2 regions of the Paenibacillus glucanolyticus genome follow, and region 2 is predicted to be linked to the other one. Evidence: a T-box and tRNA genes for the amino acid it is inferred to sense, from the RefSeq annotation. Region 2 holds a T-box; the other holds one or more tRNA genes.
The links. The T-box of region 2 lies ahead of WDY75_RS23830 (arginine--tRNA ligase). A T-box ahead of a tRNA ligase gene usually reads a tRNA of that ligase, here a tRNA-Arg.
Positions count from the first base shown of each region.

Region 1 (18,311 bases), 1.4 Mb from region 2:
GTGCCAGCAATCGCTTGGCGCCAGCCTCAAAGAAAATCTCGATATCGCGGATCAGCGGCTGTTCCTCACGGTCCGGCAGCTGCACGTCATAGACGAATCGTCCCTCTCCGCCGCCGTTCACTTTGGCTCCTTGAAGCGCCTCCCACATATAGGTGAAGCTTTGCTCACGGAATGTGTTGACCGGAATGCGTACCGTTCTGGCTTCCGCTCCACCATTGCACTGCTCCTCTCCGCCGCGCACGTCAAACGTCGTGAAGTTGCGCGTCACGACTCCGTTCGCACCATTCAGGAGACGAACGCCGAGTATCGCAACCGCATCGGTCTCCGGCATGCGAAGCTGCAGTTCGGTCAGCGGCGCCACACCGTAACCGTCCCATGCGACCTCCAGGGATCCTTGATCAGCCACGACCTTCGTACCCAACTGGTCATAGGATAATTCCCAGGCAAGGATAAGCTTCTGTCCATGATATTGATCGGAATAACTGGAACGCTGCAGCGGTATGGATACTGCGTCTCCTTGCTCCAGCGTCTGACAAGGCGGTGCGTCAATCACAACGAAATCCGGCGTGTGCAGGTCGGCTATCGTCATACCTGGCACAAAGTCCTCGTATCCGAATTTTTTATCCGTACCATCAAGACGATAATAGCCGTTGAACTCGTTCGTGACATCACGGAATTCCGTAAATACAAAGCCGCACAGTTTATCATGGCGCCGGAATTCGTTGATCATGTAACGGTAATGCCATGCCAGATCACTGTCCCCGGCTCCTCCGTCAATTCCCCACACATTACCACATTCGCTGTTCATGAGCGGAGCGTCACCCTGCTGATTGCCGCCGATATAGTTATGCTCGGAACCCGGATGCGTCTTCTGAACAATCTCCTCGATATGATTCCGCAGCGGTTCATACCCGTTGATGTAAAAATGCCAGGTGTTAATATCCGTTTCCACATGATCATAAGCGCAAGGCGAATTGTCTTCAACGATCCGGGTCGGATCTAGCTCCTTGGCCCATCTGTACTTCTCCCGCACCCATTCCTGCGTCTCCGGGAGATAATATCGATGCTGTCCTTCTCCCCCGGTCAGGCCGGCGGATTCGCTGTCCGTGCGCAGCCCCCAAGTTTCGTTAAACATCACCCAGGAAAAAATAGACGGATGATTCCGGTCCCGCTCTATAATTTCAAGCGCCTCGCTCTCGTAGGCTGAGCGTGCTGTCTCATCCGGGTTGCCCCAAAAACACGGCATATCCTCCATCACCAGAATGCCGAGTTTATCCGCCCAATACAGCTTGCGGGGCTCCTCCGGCTTAATATGAATCCGCACGAAGTTCAGTCCAAGCCGCTTCATGAGATAGATCTCGTCCTGCATCTCCGTATCCGTCGGGTAGGTGAAGAACCCGGTCTGATGATAGGACTGGTCCAGCGTTCCGTTTAAATATACCGGCTTCCCGTTCAATGTGATCCAGCGGTACTCCCGACCGTCGAACTTCGCCGTCCCGATCTCGCGTATCCCAAAGTAAGTATGCACGACATCATCACCGGCGGAACCCGACAGAGTCAGCTGCCCTTCATACAGGTGCGGCGTTTCAGGACTCCACAGCTGCGGATCGTTAACCTGGAACACGGTAGTGCACTCATTAACCCCTTCTGCCAGCTCCCACTCCACCTGATGAGTAATGGAACCTTCTTCAAAAGAAAGATGAAGTGTCGCCGTGCCTGCTTCATGCGCCTGAATCCTGGATTTCAGTTCGACCTGACCATCGAGGGAAGTTATGAAGGTTGCTTGCTCCATGTAGGTTTGCGGCCGGGCCTCCAGCCAAACCGGCTGCCATATTCCCCGGATCTCCCCATATCCCTGCTTCCCGCGGGCCTGATAGTTATGATCATAGTCCTCTGCACGGACCACGAGAATATTGTCTTGTTCCGCATTCCAAACCGTAGTCACATCAAACTCAAATGTTCCGTACCCGCCTTGATGCGAGCCGACATGCTTGCCGTTAACCCATACATCGCACAGATAATCCACGGCGCCGAACCGCAGGAAGATTCGAGACTGCTTCTCGGCCGGCCCCCACTTCACGGAACGTCGGTACCAGCCGACACCCTTTACATCACGCTCAACACCGGACAATGGGCTTACCCAGGAGAACGGCACCGTAATCTCGGAATCAAAACACCGTGCATCGCCCGCTTGCAAGGAAATGTATTCATCCTCGCCAGCATGCTGCTGAGTATCATCGGATCCTTCTGTTTCCAGCTGGAACGACCACTGACCGTTCAGATTTAACCAATCTCTCCGCTCATAATCGGGCCTCGGGTACTCCGGGCGTGGAATTTCCGTACGGATGGGCGTTGCTACAGGAGACTTCATGAAGCGAACACAACCTTTCCTTTTTCTAAATTTGCCCCTATTCTAGCACCTGTATATAATAATTGCAATGTACATTATATTTTTACAATATATCGAATTTAGTGTACACTTGGAGTCACTATATCTCTTCAGTAAAGGAAGGGGATTATGAACGAATCGAAGCTGGAAACCAACCGTTATCCGGCATCCCGGATCGTGGAAGTAGCCAAAGCCTTATCCAGTGATGTCCGTGTGCGCATTCTTGAAGCGCTTGGCGATAAACCGATGAGTGTCGGTCAATTGGCCGAAGCGCTTGGGATTGCGCAGCCTACGGTATCCATTAATGTCCAGATGCTGGAGCAGGCGGACCTGATCGTCTCTTCGCAAGGTGCCAACCGGGAAAAAATCTGCGCCGTTACCTGCCGCTCCATTTTTCTCGAACTGCCCGCAAAGCCGGGCGAGGGGCTGCAGCGCACGGAAGAGATCCACATGCCGATCGGCATGTTCTCCCACTGCTCGATCGAGCCTACCTGCGGCATGGCGGCTCGGGATGGCTCTCTGATCGGATCGCCTGACGATCCGCGCGCCTTTTACATGCCGGAACGAACAGAGGCCGCGCTGCTCTGGTTCTCGGGATCCGGATATATCGAATATTATTTTGCCAATCCCATGCCGCCCGGAGCCGCTCTCGATGAACTGCGCATCCGTGCGGAGCTCAGCTCCGAAGCGCCTTCCTTCCAGCAGGATTGGCCATCCGATATAACCGTCAGCATTAACGATCTCCCTGTAGGCACCTGGAGAAGCCCTGGCGATTTTGGTGATCGCAAAGGGAAACTCACGCCGGATAAATGGAGAAGCGGCAGTGAATACGGCATGCTGACGGAATGGCGCGTAACCGCAACAGGCAGCCAAGTCGACGGTCAAGCGGTAGGCGCGACCACCATAGATTCGCTGGGACTCGCCTTCAACCGGCCGATTCGCGTCCGCTTTGAGGTGAAGGAAGACGCCGAATACCCGAACGGCCTGAATCTGTACGGTTCGGGTTTTGGGGATCATCCGCAGGATATCACCCTGTCTTTTGTGCGGTATACGGAGGCCTGACAGTTGATGCTGCCGGAAAAACTAACGTGAAACACATCTGCGGTATGGATGACCTTGTAGTGACAGGTCTCGTTCCGGGGCTCTACCAACACGGAGCATCCCGCAGCCAAGATGATGCAAAAAACAAGCCTTGGCAATCACAACATTGGCCTGTAAACATCGCTGACGGTTCAGCCTCACCGTGTATCCATGGCTAAATTCAATCATTTTTCTTGGGCTCAACCCCAACCTGAATAAAAGCTATTCCATGTCAACCCCTGGGCTGGCCTGGGAATAGTCTTTTTTTCTTTTAGTTATTTTCCCAAAGTTTATATTTACATTTCTATAAAAATAGATATAATGAGCATATGGATACCATACAAACCATCAAAGCACTATCAAACGAGACCCGGTTTAAACTTCTGGAGTGGCTGAAGCATCCGGAGGAACATTTTGATCCGCAGAAGCACATGCCTTCTACATGCGATTTTCAGGGCGGTGTCTGCGTCGGCTCCATTTCAGAGAAAACAGGGCTTGCACAGTCGGTCGTTTCTGGCTACCTGGTCAAATTGCAAAAGGCAGGTCTGCTGGAATCCAGGCGCTCGGGCCAGTGGACATATTACAGACGTAATGAGGAGGGTATCGCGCGTTTTATCGAACAACTCAAGAAAGAGCTATAGGCTTAAACGAGCATTATCACCATAAAGGAAGCCTACAAGCTCTTTCTTTTCATTATATATATCTATTTTTATGAAAATGCAGAAAAACATATTAGAGATATTGGAGGATTCCATACATGAGCAACCAAAATCAAAACACCCGATCCACCGAGGCTCTTTTCGAGCCTTATACAATCGGAAACCTGACTCTTTCATCCCGCGTGGTGATGGCACCCATGACCCGCGGCTTCTCCCCGAATGGCGTACCGGGCCCGAATGTGGCGGCTTACTATCGTCAGCGTGCAGAGAATGGCGTCGGATTGATCATTACCGAAGGAACGCTGATAGACCACCCGGCAGCTACCGATAACCCCAATATACCTAATTTCCACGGTGAAGCCGCATTGAACGGCTGGGCCGAGGTCGTACGTCAGGTTCATGAGGCTGGCGGCAAGATCATACCGCAGATTTGGCACATCGGCATGACCCGTCCGGTGGGCGCCGAGCCAAACCCGGAGGCACTTCCGATCGGACCATCCGGACTTGACCTGGAAGGCAACCTCGTCACTAAGCCGATGACCATAGATGAAATCAAACAAGTCATTCAAGCTTATGCGGATGCTGCTGCGAATGCTAAACGCATTGGCTTTGACGGAGTAGAAATCCATGGTGCCCACGGATACCTGATCGATCAATTCCTCTGGGAAAGAACGAACCAGCGTACCGATGAGTATGGAGGAGACATGCTGAAGCGTGCCCGCTTTGCGATCGAAGTGGTGAAAGCCGTACGTCAAGCGGTAGGTCCGGACTTCCCTGTTGCCATCCGTCTATCCCAGTGGAAGACAACCCAATACGAAGCTAAGCTCGCAGATACGCCTGAAAAACTGGGTCAGTTGTTAACCGCGCTGTCGGACGCAGGTGTCGATATATTCCACTGCTCGACACGCCGCTTCTGGGAGCCTGAATTCGAAGGCTCTGAGCTGAACTTTGCCGGTTGGGCTAAGAAACTGACAGGAAAAACGGTCATCACCGTCGGCTCTGTTGGCCTCGATGAAGTGTTTACCAGCCTCTTTACCCAAGGCAAGGGTGCTGGTCACAAGGACATCGATGAGCTCTTGAACCGCCTTGAGAAACATGAATATGACCTCGTTGCCGTAGGTCGTGCTCTCCTGGCTGATCCGCAATGGGCTGCCAAGGTACGCGACGGACGTTTCGACGAGCTTGAGCCATTCACGCCGGAATCCTTGAATACCCTGGTTTAATGCTGTTCTGGCCCCTATAGACCTGGGCTGCATTAGGCCTTCGAAATATCCATCATAAGCCGGAAGAGGACCGCAGTCTTCTACCGGCTTTTTTTGCTGTGTACATAAACAAAGACCAAGCTCTCCCAGGAGAGTTTGGTCTTCATGTATTACATCATCTATTACAATAGGGAATCTTCGCCAAGTGCGTTCACGATCACGCCCGCTAACGTTGAGGTCAGCATGGTCGACACATTGCTTAACACGATTACCGCGATTTCTTGATCCAGCAGCTTTAGATAGGAAGCCGTGTAACCGTTAATCCCGCCATGATGGAAGGCCATGGTCCGGTTGGCCCCGATGCTTGCTCTATTCCAGCCATAACGGTAAGGCTACTGCCCGTCCCAAGAGAATAGCTTGACCGTCATATCGCCGGACAACAGCTTCCCCTCATCCAGTGCACAGTTAAGCATATGCAGATCTCTAGCGGTAGAGACAATGCCCCCGGCCGAATAAGCGTTGGACATGTCGAGGTACGAGCGTTCCGCAGTTCTCCCTCCGCCGTCATCTCATAAGCGCTCGCTCGGTTAGATAAGATCGAGCTGGATTCAAGGGCGGAATCCTTCTTGCCCGCAGGGCCGAATGTTTCCCGTTCCAGAAAATCGGCGTACGTGGAGCCGCTGACGGTTTCGATGATTTTGCCCAGCAGAATGTAGCCAGAGTTCGAATAGCTAAAGTTCGTCGGAACCTCTGACTCCATGGGAAGAGAAGATATCCATTCCACAAGTTCATCAATTGAATGCTTTTGAAGAGATATACGCACCGCCTCACAGCCCTCGTCCAAGGTGCCTCCCTTGCCTTGCCTAGCCTTCCCCACCCACACCCCAAAAGCCCAGCTCATGCGACCAAGCTGCACTGGGCTCTTTGCTCCCCTGCGATGGCTGCAAAAGGCTGCACACCTACCCCTGCTCAGGTGCGCATATCGGTGGAGGAGCAACGCGTTCGCCTTTAAAATCGGGAAGCCTCCTTACCCTAATCCATCCAGCTTCCCGATTTTAACAGCGACCGGAACCGATATTCGCACCGCCCCACCGCACGATAACAGAGTGCGCCGCCCTTCCCCTTTCTCCCCCTCCTCCACCCAAAAGCCCAGCTCATGCGACCAAGCCGAGCTGGGCTTTCTTTGCACTCCCCAGCGATGGGCTGCAAAAGGCTGCACATCTCTCCCCTACTCAGGTGCGTATATCGGTGGAGGAGCAACGCGTTCGCCTTTAAAATCGGGAAGTTTCCTCACCCTAATCCATCCAGCTTCCCGATTTTAACAGCGACCGGAGCCGATATTCGCACCGCCCCACAGCCCCCATCCAAGGTGCAGCCTTCCTTGACTCTTCGACATCGCCCAATGACACGCAAAAAAGCCCAGCTCCCAAAAAGCAGGAGCTGGGCTTTCTTCTATTTCAATTATTTTTGCTTCAAGTTGTAGAACGACTTCAAGCCGTTGTATTGAGCAAGTTCGCCCAATTGATCTTCGATGCGAAGCAATTGGTTGTATTTTGCCACACGGTCGGTACGGGAAGGAGCACCCGTTTTGATCTGACCTGCGTTGGTTGCCACCGCGATATCAGCGATGGTGCTGTCTTCGGACTCACCGGAACGGTGGGAGATAACAGCCGTGTATCCTGCGCGTTTTGCCATTTCGATCGCATCGAATGTTTCAGTCAATGTACCGATTTGGTTAACTTTGATCAGGATGGAGTTACCGATACCTTCGTTGATCCCTTTTTCCAAACGCTCGGTGTTGGTAACAAACAGATCGTCACCCACGAGTTGAATTTTGTTGCCCAATTTCTCGGTAAGCAGCTTCCAACCTTCCCAATCGTCCTCGGAACATCCGTCTTCGATCGTAACGATTGGATATTTGTCTACCCAAGAAGCGAGCAAGTCAACGAATTCTGCAGGCGTGAAGGATTTGCCTTCGCCTTCCAGAACATATTTGCCATCTTTGAAGAATTCAGTGGAAGCTACGTCCATACCGAGCAATACGTCTTCACCTGGCTTGTAGCCGGCTTTTTCAATCGCTTCGATGATGGAAGTCAATGCATCTTCGTTAGAAGTAAAGTTAGGAGCGAAGCCGCCTTCGTCACCAACCGCCGTGTTCAGGCCTTTGCCTTTCAGAACGGACTTCAGGTTGTGGAAAATTTCAGCGCCCATGCGAAGTGCTTCTTTGAAGCTAGGTGCGCCAACAGGCAATACCATGAACTCTTGAACGTCCACGTTGTTGTCTGCATGAGCACCACCGTTAACGATGTTCATCATAGGAACTGGAAGCTGTTTCGCGTTGAATCCGCCAAGGTAAACATACAATGGGAGATCCAGAGCGTCTGCAGCAGCGCGAGCTACAGCCATGGATACAGCCAGAATTGCGTTTGCACCCAATTTGCCTTTGTTTGGAGTTCCGTCCAAAGCGATCATCAATTTATCGATGCCGAGTTGGTCCAAAGCGTCCATGCCAATTACTTCAGGAGCAATGATTTCATTCACGTTCTCAACAGCCTTCAGAACGCCTTTGCCCAGGTAACGGGATTTGTCCTCGTCGCGAAGCTCAACGGCTTCGTGAATACCAGTGGAAGCACCGGATGGAACGATAGCGCGACCGATCGCACCGGATTCCAGGTATACTTCAACCTCTACGGTTGGGTTGCCGCGGGAGTCAAGGACTTCGCGTGCATATACGTCAGAAATAATAGTCATGTGTATAGTCTCCTTTAAATGTTATGTTTACGTTCCATTATGAACGACTTACTTCCGTGCTGCAATCATGGAGGTTCCCGTCATTTCGTCCGGCTTCGGCAGACCCATCAGATCGAGAATCGTTGGTGCGATGTCGGCAAGAATGCCGCCTTCACGCAGCGTTACGTTCTCATCCGTTACGATGAACGGAACCGGGTTCGTGGTATGCGCTGTGAATGGACGCCCATTCTCGTCAAATACCATGTCCGCATTTCCGTGGTCAGCGGTGATCAGAACAACCCCGCCTTTTGCCAAAACAGCCTCGACAACCTTTCCAACACATTCGTCTGTGGTTTCAACAGCCTTGATTGTTGGCTCCAGCATACCGGAGTGACCTACCATGTCCGGGTTCGCAAAGTTCAGGATGATCGCATCATGCTTATCCGCTTCGATCTCTCGCACACAAGCATCCGCCACCTCATAAGCGCTCATCTCCGGCTGCAGGTCATACGTCGCGACCTTCGGTGAATTGATCAGTACGCGCGTTTCGCCTGGAAGCTCCACATCGCGTCCACCGCTGAAGAAAAACGTCACGTGTGGATACTTCTCGGTTTCCGCAATACGCAGCTGCTTTTTGTTGTGCTGAACCAGCACTTCACCGAGGGTGTTGTCCAGATTCTTCGGCTTGTAGGCTACGAAGCCTTCCACCGTCTCGCTGAACAACGTCAGGCAGACAAAATGCAGGTTTTGCGGGAACTTCGGTCCACGTTCAAAACCGCGAAAATCATTATTCGTAAACACTTGGGACAGCTGAATCGCACGGTCAGGACGGTAGTTCAGGAAGATAACGGAATCTCCGCTCTCCACCAGGCTTACCGGCTCGCCCTCACCGTTCACAATCACGGTCGGTTCCACGAATTCATCATAAACCGATTTCTCGTAAGATTCGGTGATGGCTTTCAGCGGATCCGTGTATTGAGGTCCTTCGCCGTATACCATAGCACGGTATGCTTTCTCGACACGATCCCAACGCTTGTCACGGTCCATCGCATAATAACGACCGGAGAGTGTAGCGATTTGGCCAACGCCCACTTCTTCAATCTTCGCGATCAGATCCTTAACAAACTGCTTACCGCTGTCCGGTGCCACGTCGCGTCCATCCATGAAGCCATGGATGTATACGTCATGGAAATCTTCCTTCTTGCAAAGATCCAGCATCGCAAACATATGCTCAATGTGACTGTGCACGCCGCCGTCGGACACAAGTCCATACAGATGCAATTTCTTGCTGTTGTTCTTAGCTGCGCGAACGGCTTCCACCAACGTATCGTTCTCGAAGAATTCTCCTTCACGAATCGACTTCGTGATGCGAGTCAAGTCCTGATACACAATCCGGCCCGCGCCAATGTTCAGGTGACCCACTTCGGAGTTCCCCATTTGACCTTCCGGCAAGCCAACAGCTTCGCCGCAAGCGGTCAATGTTGTGTTCGGGTATTGCTTCAAATACCGGTCGTAATTGGGTTTGTTCGCTTGAGCGACCGCATTACCCACATCGGTGTTGCGAAGCCCGAAACCGTCCATGATGATCAGAGCTACGGGTCTTGGAGCTGACATCTACTTCGCCCCCTCAACGAGTGCGATGTAGGAAGCCGGTTGTAGACTTGCACCACCAACGAGCGCGCCGTCGATGTCGCTTTGTCCCATATACTCCGTTACATTTTCAGGCTTCACACTGCCGCCGTATTGAATACGCACCAGTGCTGCGACACTTTCACCATACAGGCCTTTTACGAGTTCGCGGATATAAGCGATTACTTCGTTAGCGTCCTCAGCTGTTGAGGATTTGCCTGTACCGATAGCCCAGATAGGTTCGTAAGCAATAACAACATGAATGGCTTGATCAGCAGGAATACCTGCGAACGCGGCTTCAGTCTGTACTTTGCACACGTCTTTGGTTTGGCCTGCTTCGCGTTCTTCCAGCTTCTCGCCGACACATACGATCGGAAGAAGACCATGACGGAACGCCGCATGTACTTTCTTGTTCACGATCTCATCGGTCTCTGCAAAATACTGACGACGCTCGGAATGTCCGATAATGACATAATCCACGCCCAGATCCTTCAACATCAAACCGCTGATTTCGCCTGTAAAGGCACCATTATCTTCAAAATGAAGATTTTGTGCACCAATTTTGATGTTCGTGCCCTTTGCAGCTTCAACCAGAGCAGGAAGAGTGGTGAACGGCGCGCAAATTACGCTTTCCACGCCTTCAACTTCTGCTTTGCCTTTTACATCTTCGAAAAATGCGGTTGCTTCCGGAACAGTTTTGAACATCTTCCAGTTACCCGCTATGATAGGTGTTCTCACACGATTCACTCCTTTATTCCCCCCGAAGAGCCGGGGTTCAAACTTCATCCACTTGCTACCCTCTTATATCATAAATCTATTTATCGTTCAGTGCCACAACACCAGGAAGTTCTTTGCCTTCCATGAACTCAAGAGATGCACCGCCGCCTGTGGAGATGTGGTCCATCTTGTCAGCCAGACCGAATTTCTCAGCTGCTGCAGCAGAATCGCCGCCACCGATAATCGTGTAAGCTTCCGTTTCCGCACAAGCTTGTGCAACTTCACGAGTACCGTTTGAGAACGGAGCGATTTCGAATACGCCCATAGGACCGTTCCACACGACAAGCTTCGAGTTTTTGATCACTTCTGCATACTTGGCACGAGTCTTAGGACCGATGTCAACGCCTTCCCAGTCTGCTGGAATGCCGTCGATGCCAACAATCTTTGTATTCGCATCTGCGCTGAACTCGTCCGTAACCACGATATCTTCTGGCAGGTAGAAGTTTTTACCCAGCTCTTTGGCTTTCTCGATGAAACCGAGCGCAACATCAAGCTTCTCTTTATCGAGCAGAGATTGACCGATTTCATGGCCTTGAGCTTTGAAGAACGTGTAAGCAAGTCCACCGCCGATGATGACATTGTCAGCAAGCGTAAGCAGATTGTCGATCACGTCGATTTTGTCTTTAACCTTCGATCCACCGATGATCGCGGTAAAAGGACGATCCGGATTCGAAAGGGCTTTGCCGAGAACGGACAGCTCTTTCTCCATCAACAATCCCGATACAGCCGGAAGATGATGAGCAATACCTTCTGTCGAAGCGTGCGCACGGTGAGCAGCACCAAACGCGTCGTTCACGAACAGATCAGCAAGCTCTGCGAACTGCTTCGCAAGTTCCGGATCATTCTTCTCTTCACCAGGGTAAAAACGAACATTTTCAAGCACAAGCACGTCGCCGTTTTGCAGCTGGTTTACTTGTGCTTTTACTGCTTCCCCTACCGCTTCATCCGCTTTGGCTACCGGTTTGCCGAGCAATTCGGACAAACGTTCGCTTGCCGGAGTCAGGCGCAAAGATTCAACGACCTCTCCTTTGGGACGACCCATGTGGCTGGCCAGGATAACTTTCGCTCCTTGCTCCACCAGGTAGTTGATCGTCGGCAAAGTCTCACGAATACGAGTGTCGTCTGTAATTTTACCATCTTCGAGCGGTACATTGAAATCGACGCGGACAAACACCCGTTTGCCGCTTACTTCTACATCACGTACACTTTTCTTGTTCATCTCCACGTTCCTCCTAAGAAAACTATTCTCCTCACCGACAGCATGCAGTTGCTCCCGTTTCTCTCTCTATCGTCTCACCAGCGCCCGGATATGATCTATTCTTCCCAGTGCTCTGGCATGAAACAAGTAAAAACCATGAACCAAAGAGGAGACCCGTGAACGGAACTCCTCTTCGATTGGATGGCTAGATCAATTACAGACCTTTGCTTGCGATGTAAGCAGCGAGGTCAACGACACGGTTGGAGTAGCCCCACTCGTTGTCATACCAGGAAACGACTTTCACCATGTTGTCGCCAACTACCATAGTGGAGAGCGAATCGATAGTGGAAGAAGCCGGGTCACCATTGTAGTCGCTGGATACAAGCGGCTCATCGGAGTAGTTCAAGATGCCTTTCAGTGGGCCTTCAGAAGCTTCTTTCAGCGCACCGTTCACATCTTCAAGCGTAACGTTTTGGGACAGTTCTACTACGAGGTCAGTTACAGAAACGTTCTTCGTAGGTACACGCATCGACATGCCGTTCAGCTTGCCTTTCAGGTGTGGCAGTACGAGACCAACCGCTTTAGCAGCACCTGTTGTGGATGGAATGATGTTCTCAGCAGCTGCACGAGCACGACGCAGGTCTTTGTGCGGCAGATCAAGCACTTGCTGGTCATTCGTGTAAGAGTGAATAGTATTCATCATACCTTTCACGATACCGAATTTCTCGTCAAGAACCTTAGCGAAAGGAGCCAAGCAGTTCGTTGTACAAGAAGCGTTAGAGATGATGGTGTGGTTAGCAGCATCGTATTTATCTTCGTTAACGCCCATAACGATGGTGATATCCTCGTCTGTAGCCGGAGCGGAGATGATAACTTTCTTAGCGCCGCCTTTCAAGTGAGCGGAAGCTTTGTCTTTCGCTGTGAAAATACCAGTGGATTCTACAACGATTTCTACGCCGTACTCAGCCCAAGGCAATGCTTCAGGGTTACGCTCAGCGAATACTTTCACTTCGCGGCCGTTTACCACAAGTGCGCCTTCTTTAGCTTCTACTTGTGCGTCAAGTCTGCCGTGAGTTGTGTCATATTTCAAAAGGTGTGCCAGTGTTTTCACGTCCGTCAAATCGTTGATTGCCACGATTTCAACTTCGCTGTTGTTCAGCGCAGCGCGGAACACGTTACGTCCAATACGTCCAAAACCGTTAATACCTACTTTAACCATGAGTAGTTCCCTCCATATTTGTAAAATTTATATATTCAAGATTGACCATAAGATCAATCAAGACAACAAGGTTTGTAAAAACTGTGCTGCTCTAAATTTCTGGACTCAATCAAATGGCGGCATCGATTTCCTTCTCAAGCTCCAACGCTGCCGCTTCATCCGTCACGAGGATGTCCTCATGTCCGAATTTCAGCACGGCGTGAATCGCTTTGCCCTTGCCTTGGCCTCCGGCAATGCCGATGATCGTCTCTGTTCGCATAATGTCCTCAAGCCGAAGTCCGAGGGTTAGCATCTTATGCACAACTTCGCCTTCTTCGCTGAAATAATAGCCGAATGATTCAGCAATCGCGCCATCTGCCTGCAAGTTCTGAATGGAGCCTTCATCCAGCTTGCGTCGTCTCGCCATCTCCATCGCGTCGCCGATGCCGTGTATAATGACCCGGCAGCGCCGAATTACATCCACAATCTCCTGGATATGCTGATCCTGAACAAGAGACTGATAAGCATCCTCGCTTAGCAGATCAGGCACATGGAGCAAACGGTATTCAGCCCCAACACGCTTTGCCATCTTGGAAGCAATGGTGTTCGCTTGAATCTCCATACTCTCTCCGAGGCCTCCGCGCGCAGGCACAAACCACGTGCTTCTGAGCGGTCCGCCACCAGGCAATGATGACATCTGCTCCGCCACTTCAGCGAGTGTAGAGCCACCTGTTACGGCGATTGTATCTCCATCCTCCACAAAACTAAGCAGCGTCCTTGCGCCGGCCCGGCCAAGCTCACGTTTGACTTCCGGAGATGACTCACTGTCACCGGGAATAATGACCACTTTACGAAGCCCATAAGCCTGACGGATCTTCTCTTCCAGTTCAACCAGTCCGAACAACTCATTCATGACCGGTTCAAGTTCCTCAACCAAGCATAATCCTGCACTGCTGATTCGCATGCCAAGCGTCTCAATCTCGATCAGCCCCTGCGCTTTCAGAAGATCAGTCTCTGCCCTGAGGACACGCTCGGTCATCGAGAGTGATGAAGCCAGCGTTCTTCGGCCAACCATTCCGGACAACTTGATCTGATGAAGGATGGAATACCTTCGTTTAAGAGTGTTCATCAGATCCGGCAGAAGTTGCTCTTGTATTTCTAATAGGTTACGCATGCATTCCACTCCTGCAAACTTCGTCTCGGCTCTCCTCTATCGGGCCGTAAAATGTCCCAGTTAAACTTTTTGAGTCCCACCTTTATTCTAACCAATAATCACGCCCGTTGCAAGTGTCCGAAAGTATATTTCTCTGCCCCAGCCATTCTTATACATTATGGCCAAATGCAAGCTTGTCTATATAGTAGGAACAAAGTTTTGTCCGCTATTGTATTTTCGAAATAGATGCGGTATAATCAACTTCGTTGCTAATTTTTTAGATATCAGAAAGTATATACATCGCAGAGTGTGCTTCCTGATATCGCAAGAAAATCTACCGCTAAACGCGGTCTGTCTTCTTTGAATGTACGTCGATAGACCTTTTTATTATGCGCCCGTGGTCCAATGGATATGACGTAGGCCTCCGGAGCCTGAGATCGAGGTTCGATTCCTCGCGGGCGCGCCATTTTTACTTTTTCTATATACTGTTTACCCTAAAGTGCCCATGACGGCTCTTTTTTTTACCCAATAGTTTGACTTTCTTTGACTTTTTGATTTAAATTGTTTATCATGTGGGTAATACGGTAACAGTATTTATATGAGGTACTTAAGAGGAGGTTTTCCACGTGAGTTTTATACCTATGGTCGTTGAACAAAGCAACCGCGGTGAGCGGGCGTACGACATCTATTCCAGATTGCTGAAAGACCGCATTATCTTCCTCGGCTCCGACGTAAATGACGTGGTCGCCAATTCCATCATTGCCCAAATGCTGTTCTTGTCGGCTGAGGATCCCGAGAAGGATATTCATCTTTACATCAACAGCCCAGGCGGTTCCATTACCGCAGGTATGGCGATATTCGATACGATGCAGTTCATCAAGCCGGACGTTTCGACGATCTGTGTCGGCATGGCTGCTTCCATGGGCGCATTCCTGCTGAATGCAGGCGCTAAAGGCAAACGTTATGGTCTGCCTAACAGCGAGATCATGATTCACCAGCCGCTCGGCGGCGCACAAGGTCAGGCCACGGATATCGAGATCCGTGCTCGCCGCATCCTCAAGATGCGCGACAAGCTGAACCGCATCCTGTCCGATCGTACCGGCCAACCGCTGGAGCGCATTGAGAAGGATACCGATCGTGACTACTTCATGACGGCTGATGAAGCCAAGGAATATGGTCTTATCGATCAAGTACTGGAAAATACACCACCGCAGGGACTATAAAAGAATGCAAGCAAAGGGCAGGCGCCGTTATCCGGTGCCTGCCCTTTCTTATCCTCTGGATTCATTGAAAACTTCGAGTACTAAATCGTGAGAGTATCCCCTCCGGTCGCTGTTGAAATCGGGAAACATGAATGAACAGATAAGGAGGTTTCCCGATTTCAAAGGCGAACGAGATGCTCCTCCGAGGATACTCTCACTTCGGTACGACTCTTTTCAATAAAACATAAAGAAGGTAAGACCATCCCCCTCCTAAAAGACCTGCCTTAACTTGTGGGGAGGGGAATAGAGGAAAACCTATGTAGAGTTCCTTGCAAGGGTAATTGGTTGCGCACAGCCTAATGTGCTCCCCTCACTCTCTGCGTCCATAAACGGATGGCATCCGATATCGCATAGGGCGACTTATGGCATTTTACCCCCGGACCATACACCGTGCTCACAGGGAGCAGTGCGCACGGTGTACAAACCATATAAGTCACCATCGAGGCAAGCCTCTCGATAAACACAAAAATCCCCTGAGAATAAGGAGCAGGAGTGTACTCTCCACGCCCGTTATCAAGGGATTTTTCGCAACTAGTTCCAGCACAGTGTTACATCAGGACAACATCATGTATCTAAACAAGCTATAGTATTAAAAATGATTTCAGCTAATACAAACTGATTGATCGAGTCTTACTTCCATTCCTTCAGCTTGAACTCAAACTCAGGGAATCCATAGGCATACGCCGTGTACTCATAAAGCTGGAAGTACAGTACCGCCGCGTTATCCTTCACATAGAAGTCGGCATCGGCAGGCACTCCCTCAAAACCGCCGAGATAACCTCCCTCTTTCTTCAGCTTGCTCAGCACAAGGTTGTTCATCTTCTGCTTGTTCTTGCCCTGCATGTTGATGAAATCGCCCAGCTTCATTTGCTTGCCGTCCTTCAGTGAGAAGGTGAAGCTCTTGCGGAAGGTCATGCCATGAGCACCGCCCGTGTACGAATAATCGTACGCCGTAATGCTCAGGATGCCATCCTGATTGTAATGAACTACATAATCACCGCTGAATTCATACGGAAAATCTGTTCCCGATGGCGGGAGTGTGCCCACATTTCCTTCAGCGCCCGTGATGACGCCGGATGCATTTTCTTTTAGCACTTTGTTGATCTCTGCCTGCACCTCAGCATTACCGAGGCCACTGATAACCGGATAATTCACAACGGCATCAACGCCTTGAATTTTCTTTTTCAGCGCAGTCGATTTGATTTGAATGTCGTTTTGCTTTTTCTGCGTCATGCTGAGTGTTTTCAAGGAAGGATTCCACTGTCCCTGAACTCCCATATATTCGCTGATCGTTTTGAACGGCATATACAGACGACCGTTGATAATCTGTCCGCCTGGCTCACCAGCATAAGCTCCGTTCACCAAAATACCGATTTCACTCGCATCATATACGACGGCGCTCAACTTGTTATATCCGTTACCCAGCGTGTAGGTCCGATTCTTCGCATCATATTTAAGAGGCATTCCCAGACCATCCCGTAAAGCGGTTGCCGGAACATAGGTTACCCCATGCAGCACGATGCCCTTCTGTGATAAGGTTTTGCCATTCCATTTCAATACAACTTCATTCTTCGACGATTTTTGACTGGCGGAAACGGATGCCTTAGAGGTGCTTGCATCGATCACCTGTCCACTCAAACCAAGACTGCCAAGCAGGACACTAGTTGCAATTAAGGATGCACATACACGAAATTTAGGATTCATATTAGAATTCCACCTTTGTTAAAATAAGTTTCCGTTAGTTGTTACTCTATTACCCTCATTCATTATAAGGAAAGCTTTCAATCTATTGGTAACAAAGTCAATGACAATTTTGACTCCATGCTAAAGGACCTATATATTCTTGCTTATCTTTGAGTATGGGCCTCGTTATACTAATGAACACAAAACAATGATGTCATGCGCCCGTAAACATGAACATTTCACGGACCCGGACAACGTAAACCAATGGAATGATAAGCAATACCCCCAAGTGCTCCTTCAATGTTTATCAACAGTAAGCGCAAGGGGCTTTTTCTGGAAAACATCCAGTCACAACCACTGCAAATATATAGCTAAAAGCAGCAAGCAGCCAGAGAATTCATACTGTCTTTATCCCGACTTGTTTAAACCCTTCAGAATCCATATCAAAATGGCGTATTTCCACTCTTTATATATAACAATGAAAAGGCCCCGAAAGTTATGGGAAAATTCGTATAAGCGATCTTCTACACTTATTTATAGGTCTTAAGATTCAATTTTTATAACATAAAAAAACCTGCCCCCTTGAGGGGCAGGTTTTCTATATTACAGTTAATATGAAGAAATACATATTTCTTATCGACCGCTCTTCAGCTCGGTCCACAAACGATCATAGATGGACAGGGAATCGCCGACATTGTCGAGCCATTCGGTACGACGCAGCTCCTCTTCCGTCAGGTTGATCATGGTATTGGCGCGATATTCCTCGCTATGGAATTCCATCGCTTTGGTGTTCGGATTGCTGTATCCGATAAATTCATAGTTCTTGGCGCTGACTTCAGGCTCCAGCATGAAGTTAATGAATTTCTCGGCGAGCTCCTTATTCTTCGCACCTTTAGGAATCGCGTAGTTGTCCGAGAAGATGGTCGCTCCTTCTTCAGGCACGACATATGCCACATCCGGATTCTCCGCCGCGATAAACGCCGCGTCTCCGGACCAAACCGTAGCAATCCAGCCTTCTTCCTGAATCATTTTCTGCTTGATATTATCCGTATCAAATGCAAGCACGTTAGGCAGCAGCGTCTTCAGCTCATCAGATGCAGCGATAATCTCCGCTTCATCCTTACTGCTGTTGGATTTCCCCTGCTTCTTAAGTGCCATGCCAATCATCTCGCGGTTGTCATCCAGAAGCAGGACTTTGCCCTTGTATTCCGGGTTCCAGAGATCTCCCCAGCTTTTGATCTCGTCTTTCACGTACTTCTTGTTATATGCAATTCCCGTTACACCGGACGTGTAAACGATCGAATATTTATTGCCCGGGTCATAAGAAGGATCTTTAAACGTGTCCGTAATA
Region 1 covers NZ_CP147845.1:6,442,281-6,460,591, forward strand. The annotation lists gene WDY75_RS29550 (glycoside hydrolase family 2 protein) at 1-2,371, opposite strand, end outside; gene WDY75_RS29555 (ArsR/SmtB family transcription factor) at 2,519-3,451, shown strand; gene WDY75_RS29560 (ArsR/SmtB family transcription factor) at 3,799-4,110, shown strand; gene WDY75_RS29565 (NADH:flavin oxidoreductase) at 4,227-5,351, shown strand; gene WDY75_RS29570 (hypothetical protein) at 5,513-5,674, opposite strand; gene WDY75_RS29575 (serine hydrolase) at 5,755-6,246, opposite strand; gene WDY75_RS29580 (hypothetical protein) at 6,358-6,549, opposite strand; gene eno (phosphopyruvate hydratase) at 6,792-8,081, opposite strand; gene gpmI (2,3-bisphosphoglycerate-independent phosphoglycerate mutase) at 8,130-9,674, opposite strand; gene tpiA (triose-phosphate isomerase) at 9,675-10,427, opposite strand; gene WDY75_RS29600 (phosphoglycerate kinase) at 10,504-11,685, opposite strand; gene gap (type I glyceraldehyde-3-phosphate dehydrogenase) at 11,879-12,883, opposite strand; gene WDY75_RS29610 (sugar-binding transcriptional regulator) at 12,993-14,036, opposite strand; tRNA gene WDY75_RS29615 (tRNA-Arg) at 14,407-14,481, shown strand; gene clpP (ATP-dependent Clp endopeptidase proteolytic subunit ClpP) at 14,642-15,238, shown strand; gene WDY75_RS29625 (PdaC/SigV domain-containing protein) at 15,908-16,981, opposite strand; gene WDY75_RS29630 (PotD/PotF family extracellular solute-binding protein) at 17,594-18,311, opposite strand, start outside.
Region 1: it encodes a tRNA-Arg, which carries the amino acid that the T-box ahead of WDY75_RS23830 (arginine--tRNA ligase) is inferred to sense. The anticodon was not compared.

Region 2 (4,829 bases):
TATGCGGGAGAGCATGGGGAAGATTTGGAAAAAGCCGTTATCGAGGGCTACAAAATTACGTTTAATACCCGAAACGGTCTGAAAATATGGCTGGAGGAAACCTTTCACCTCAGCTCGGAATCCGACTTCCGTGTGGGTGAGGGAATCATTGAGGGGTTAAAGCTCAAGGAGGAGCAGTTGGCTCGCTTGAAGGAGGCACTGGCTGTCAACTGGACTCTTCAGGAAGAGCCAGCAACGGATGGAGTTCAGGTCAGACTGACCGTCAGAGGGCTGCAATAAAGGAAAAAAGCCGCCCATTCTTATTCTTGTTGAATAAGAATGGGCGGCTTTTTTAAAGAAACTACAGCTGCATTCAGGAACCTCCCACAGAGTTTCCTTTACATTCGGCTCGGCGTTGGCAATCCCAACACTTCCAAAGCTTCGCCAAGGGTATCCTTAAACAGCGAAGTGAGCCATATCCGGAAACGCTGTACGTCTGCCTCGGCTTTCAGAATCGGACATGCCGAATAAAAATTGTTGAACAAGGAGCACAGCTCATACGCGAAGTTACAGATGGCGCTTGGGGATAGCTCTCGTCCGGCAGCATAAAGGGTATCATGCCAGGTGCTGATATGCCTCAGCAGCGCATGCTCTGCTTTTTCCATGTCAGGGAAGTGAGCAGGCATAGAGGGCAAGACACCGGCATCCTGCGCTTTATTGAGAACACTAAGTGCACGCGCGTAGGAATAGAGCAGGTAGACTCCCGTATTTCCCGAAATTTCCGTGGCCTGTTTCAGATCGAACACAACCTCGGTTTGCAGTGCAAAGCGAAGCAGATAGTAACGGATGGAGGCTGCTGCTATCGCATGGCTGGACAATCCGTTTTTATCCGAACGGGTCTCTTCGATGACATTGGCTACTTGCTGGATAAGCTCGGTAATTTTGATCCCGATCCCTTGACGTCCGGACATGGCATAGGACGCCTTTCCGTCGGAAGTGTCGATTCCAAGATCCGCTGCTGCCGAAGGACTGAGTGAAACCACGCCGTAACTGACATGTCGAAGGTTCTGGGCTTCTTCGTTGAATCCCAAGCCTTCCAGTGCCTGCTTAACCATCAGCTGTGGGTACTGCTGCCTGTAATCAATGACATTGATAACCATATCGGCTTTGCCATATGCCTGCTGTTCACCCTGAGTGCTCGTGGTCCAAACATCTTCGGTGAATTTTGTATATACAAAATCATTGGAGAGCAGTCCGTATTTCCACAAATGATAAGCAATATCTTTGGCGGTGTAAGTCAAAATGCCATTAGAGCGTACCAGCACTTTGTCCATGCTGTGCTCGGAATCGGGATCGTCTGCCTTATCTCCCCCTAATTGTTTGAGCACCCAGCAGCCTGCCAGCTTACCCTCGGTTTCCTGATGGAACAGTGAGGTGTTCTTCAACAATTCGAAAGCGGAATCCCAAAATCCCTCTCTGACAATGCTGCTCTCCCATACCAGAAGGTCGTATCCAATGCCAAACTGCTTCATTTCTTCAAGATGCTCTTTAACGATTCTTTCAGCTACGAGCAATCCGATCCAGGAAAGATTCTGATGTCCCTCCTCCAATGCGTGGAGAACTTCCGTCCGATGTTGAACCAGTGCAGGTTCTCTTTCGTATGCTTTATTCGTGCTCGAATACACATCCCAGCAGTAATCACCGAATCTGGCATGTTCCTTGGACAGCGGGGTATGGAGCATTCCAACAACCGTATCCGCCAGCTGATTGCCAAGATCGTCGATATAATTATGCGCCTCCACCTCATAGCCAAGCTTTCTCATCAGCCGGACCAGCGTATCCCCGATACAGGAATTCCGTAAATGACCGATATGCGCAGATTTGTTCGGATTGATGGAGGTGTGCTCGATAACAATCTTTTCATGGGTCGCCGGCGGCAGTTCAAATGGGTGGTTGGCCCACGCTTCCCAGTCGATGTGCAGATTGATAAAACCTGGAGCCACGACCTCCGTGGCCGAAACCAGTTGTTTGAAGGGAACATCCTGCTCAAGCTCCGTTTTAATTAACTCGGCAATGTGCAGGGGAGCCTTACGAAGCAGCTTGGCAAGCTGCATTGCGATGTTGGTTGCATAATCCCCGTGCTCTATGCTGGAGGGCTGCTCGACCCGGACTGGGATGGATTCCGGCAGCTTGATGCCGAAAGAGTCACACACCTGGATTGCTGCTTGTTGAACACTGGTAATCATTAATTGACTTAACACGGTAAATCCCCCTTTGAAAAATAAGAACACCTCGGAAAAATAAAAAAAGCCCTCATCTCAATAAAGAGACGAGGACTTGTGCTCGCGGTACCACTCTTGTTGTTAAACCGGCAAGGGTTCAACCACCTTCATACAATAACGGTGTAAGCCGGGGCTTCCTACAATCCTTCAATTCGGAAGACCATCTCCTGGGTCCGTTTCACGGCCGACTTTGTACCGGTTTCCACCCTCCCGGCTCGCTTGGACTAAAGTCTGAAGCAGTTACTCTCCCAATCAACGAAAATCACATTTTCAAGTTTTTCATATTATAACCAATCTATTAAGAAAATCAACCATAAAATTGTTAAAGCTTCTCCGCAATGATACGCAAGCGCTTATAATCTGCGTAGTAGGCATCCTCATGCCAGAGCGTGTCGTAGCTTATTTGGCTGATGCGGGCAATTGCATGCTCCCTTTCTTCAGCTGTAAATCCGGTAAAGAAATGATCGCCAAAATGCAGGAGCCAATACCGAACCCCCTCCTTGCCCTCAGACAGCTTGGTAGGACGGTCATAATGATGTGCCATACGGACCCTGAACCCTTGGGCTTCCAGCAGAGTCGCATATTCTGCCACACTAGGAAAATACCACGGATTTCGTGTGTCCGCATCGATTCCATAATGGTCGGCGAATACAGTTCTTAGGGCTTCATAGATCGTTTCAATATTGCCTTGTCCTCCAAATTCGGCGACGAATCGGCCGCCGCTCCTTAGTGCGCCATGCACAGAGCGGACTGCACCTGCAGCATTCTTCATCCAGTGCAGCGCCGCATTGGAGAAGACAGCATCATAAGGTGCTTCGACCGTGAAGTTTTCGCCATTTCCAACGCGGAATGCAAGGCTTTTATACTTAGTTTGGGCCTGCTCAATCATCTCCACGGCTGAGTCCATACCGGTCACGTATGCACCGGCCGTAGATATTTCATAAGCCAAATCACCGGTCCCGCACCCAAGGTCGAGAATCCGCTCGCCGGCTCGAGGCGCCAGAAGCTCTGCCAAACCTTTTCCATAAGCTGAAACAAACGACAACTGCCGATCGTAATCCCGAGGCTTCCATATTTGCTCCGACATCGTAAGACTCCCCCTTTTTTATGAATAACCTCATTGTGACAGGTTTTGTTTATAATTAGAAATATATAAATGTGATAGATTCAATAGGTTGTAACTATGAGTGGATCATGAGAAAACCGCTGATCAGCGGCTTTATTTTACGGCAACGAGCAGGGCACCAACAGCAATGAGTGCGACGCCGATCACGTTAATCCAGGATATTTTCTCTCCAAGAAACAAAAAGGCAAGAATTACGGCGATGACCACGCTTAATTTATCGATGGGCCCGACCTGCGATACCTTACCGTATTTCAGTGCCAAAAAATAAAACAGCCAGGACATGGCTCCTGCAATTCCGCTTAGCACAATGAAGCTTAAGGCTTTCTTCTGCACGAGGATTTCCCCGAGCTCGGAAAATTTACCCTGAACGGCCACCACGCCCAGCAGGAACAGTGCCATGATGACAGATCGAATGGCAGTGGCTGAATTGGCATCGATATTTTGCAGGCCGATTTTGCCGAAAATAGCGACAAGTGCAGCGGTGGCCGCCGACAGCAGTGCGTACATAAGCCATAATGGCATCCTATATCCCTCCTGAACGATAAAGACCTGAATACTATTAAGGATTTCTATATAATAGTATGGAGTGATTTGTACAATATCATTACATTTACCTAGTGATTTTCCTGAGAAGGGGTTGAATTTCGGATGACGGGTCATATTGTTGCTTATAAAGAAGAATATCATGATCAATTAGTGGAGCTGTGGCATCGCGCTGTGTGCAGCACGCATGATTTCCTTACAGAGGAGGATCTCCGTTTTTATTATAAAATGGTGAAAAATGGAGCACTTCGAGCTGTGGAGTTATGGGTGTGCTTGAACAAGGATTTCAAGCCCGTTGGATTTATGGGCCTGGACGGCTCGAAAATCGAAATGTTGTTTGTGGATCCACAGCATCATGGGCGAGGAGCGGGGAGCCAATTGATTCGGCATGCCGAATCGTTGAAGGGGGATAAACTTACTGTCGATGTAAATGAACAGAACGCCGGAGCCCACGCTTTTTACAAAAAATACGGTTTTGTGCAGACGGGCCGCTCGGAACTGGATGGTGCAGGCAAGCCGTATCCACTGATTCATATGGAGCTGGGTCGCCATAACGGACTCAGAAGCCGCTAATATGGTGAAAAAGCTCTAACAGATATGCTAACGGACCTGAGGGCCGTTATAAACGCCAAAAGAGGGTGATTTGCCTGTTAAATTGCTAAATAACGGCTGTGGTGTCCGCTAAATTTTAAAACGGGACGTTTTTTCTGAAATAACGCTCCTGGTGTCCGTTCAAGTTGTGATTGTGGCCTATGGAGTTCATATGCGGACTGTGTCCCAGAAGGGATGCGGTCTTGCAGGCCGGCTGCGAAGTAACCCCTCCCTAAGCGTAAGCTAAGGCGAACCCGATTCCGGGTTCATCGTCCCTTCTGGAATACGCAAAGAAGCAGCCACGATGA
Region 2 covers NZ_CP147845.1:5,064,223-5,069,051, reverse strand. The annotation lists gene WDY75_RS23835 (hypothetical protein) at 1-279, shown strand, start outside; gene WDY75_RS23830 (arginine--tRNA ligase) at 378-2,240, opposite strand; T-box leader at 2,302-2,526, opposite strand; gene WDY75_RS23825 (class I SAM-dependent methyltransferase) at 2,584-3,348, opposite strand; gene WDY75_RS23820 (EamA family transporter) at 3,481-3,909, opposite strand; gene WDY75_RS23815 (acetyltransferase) at 4,036-4,503, shown strand.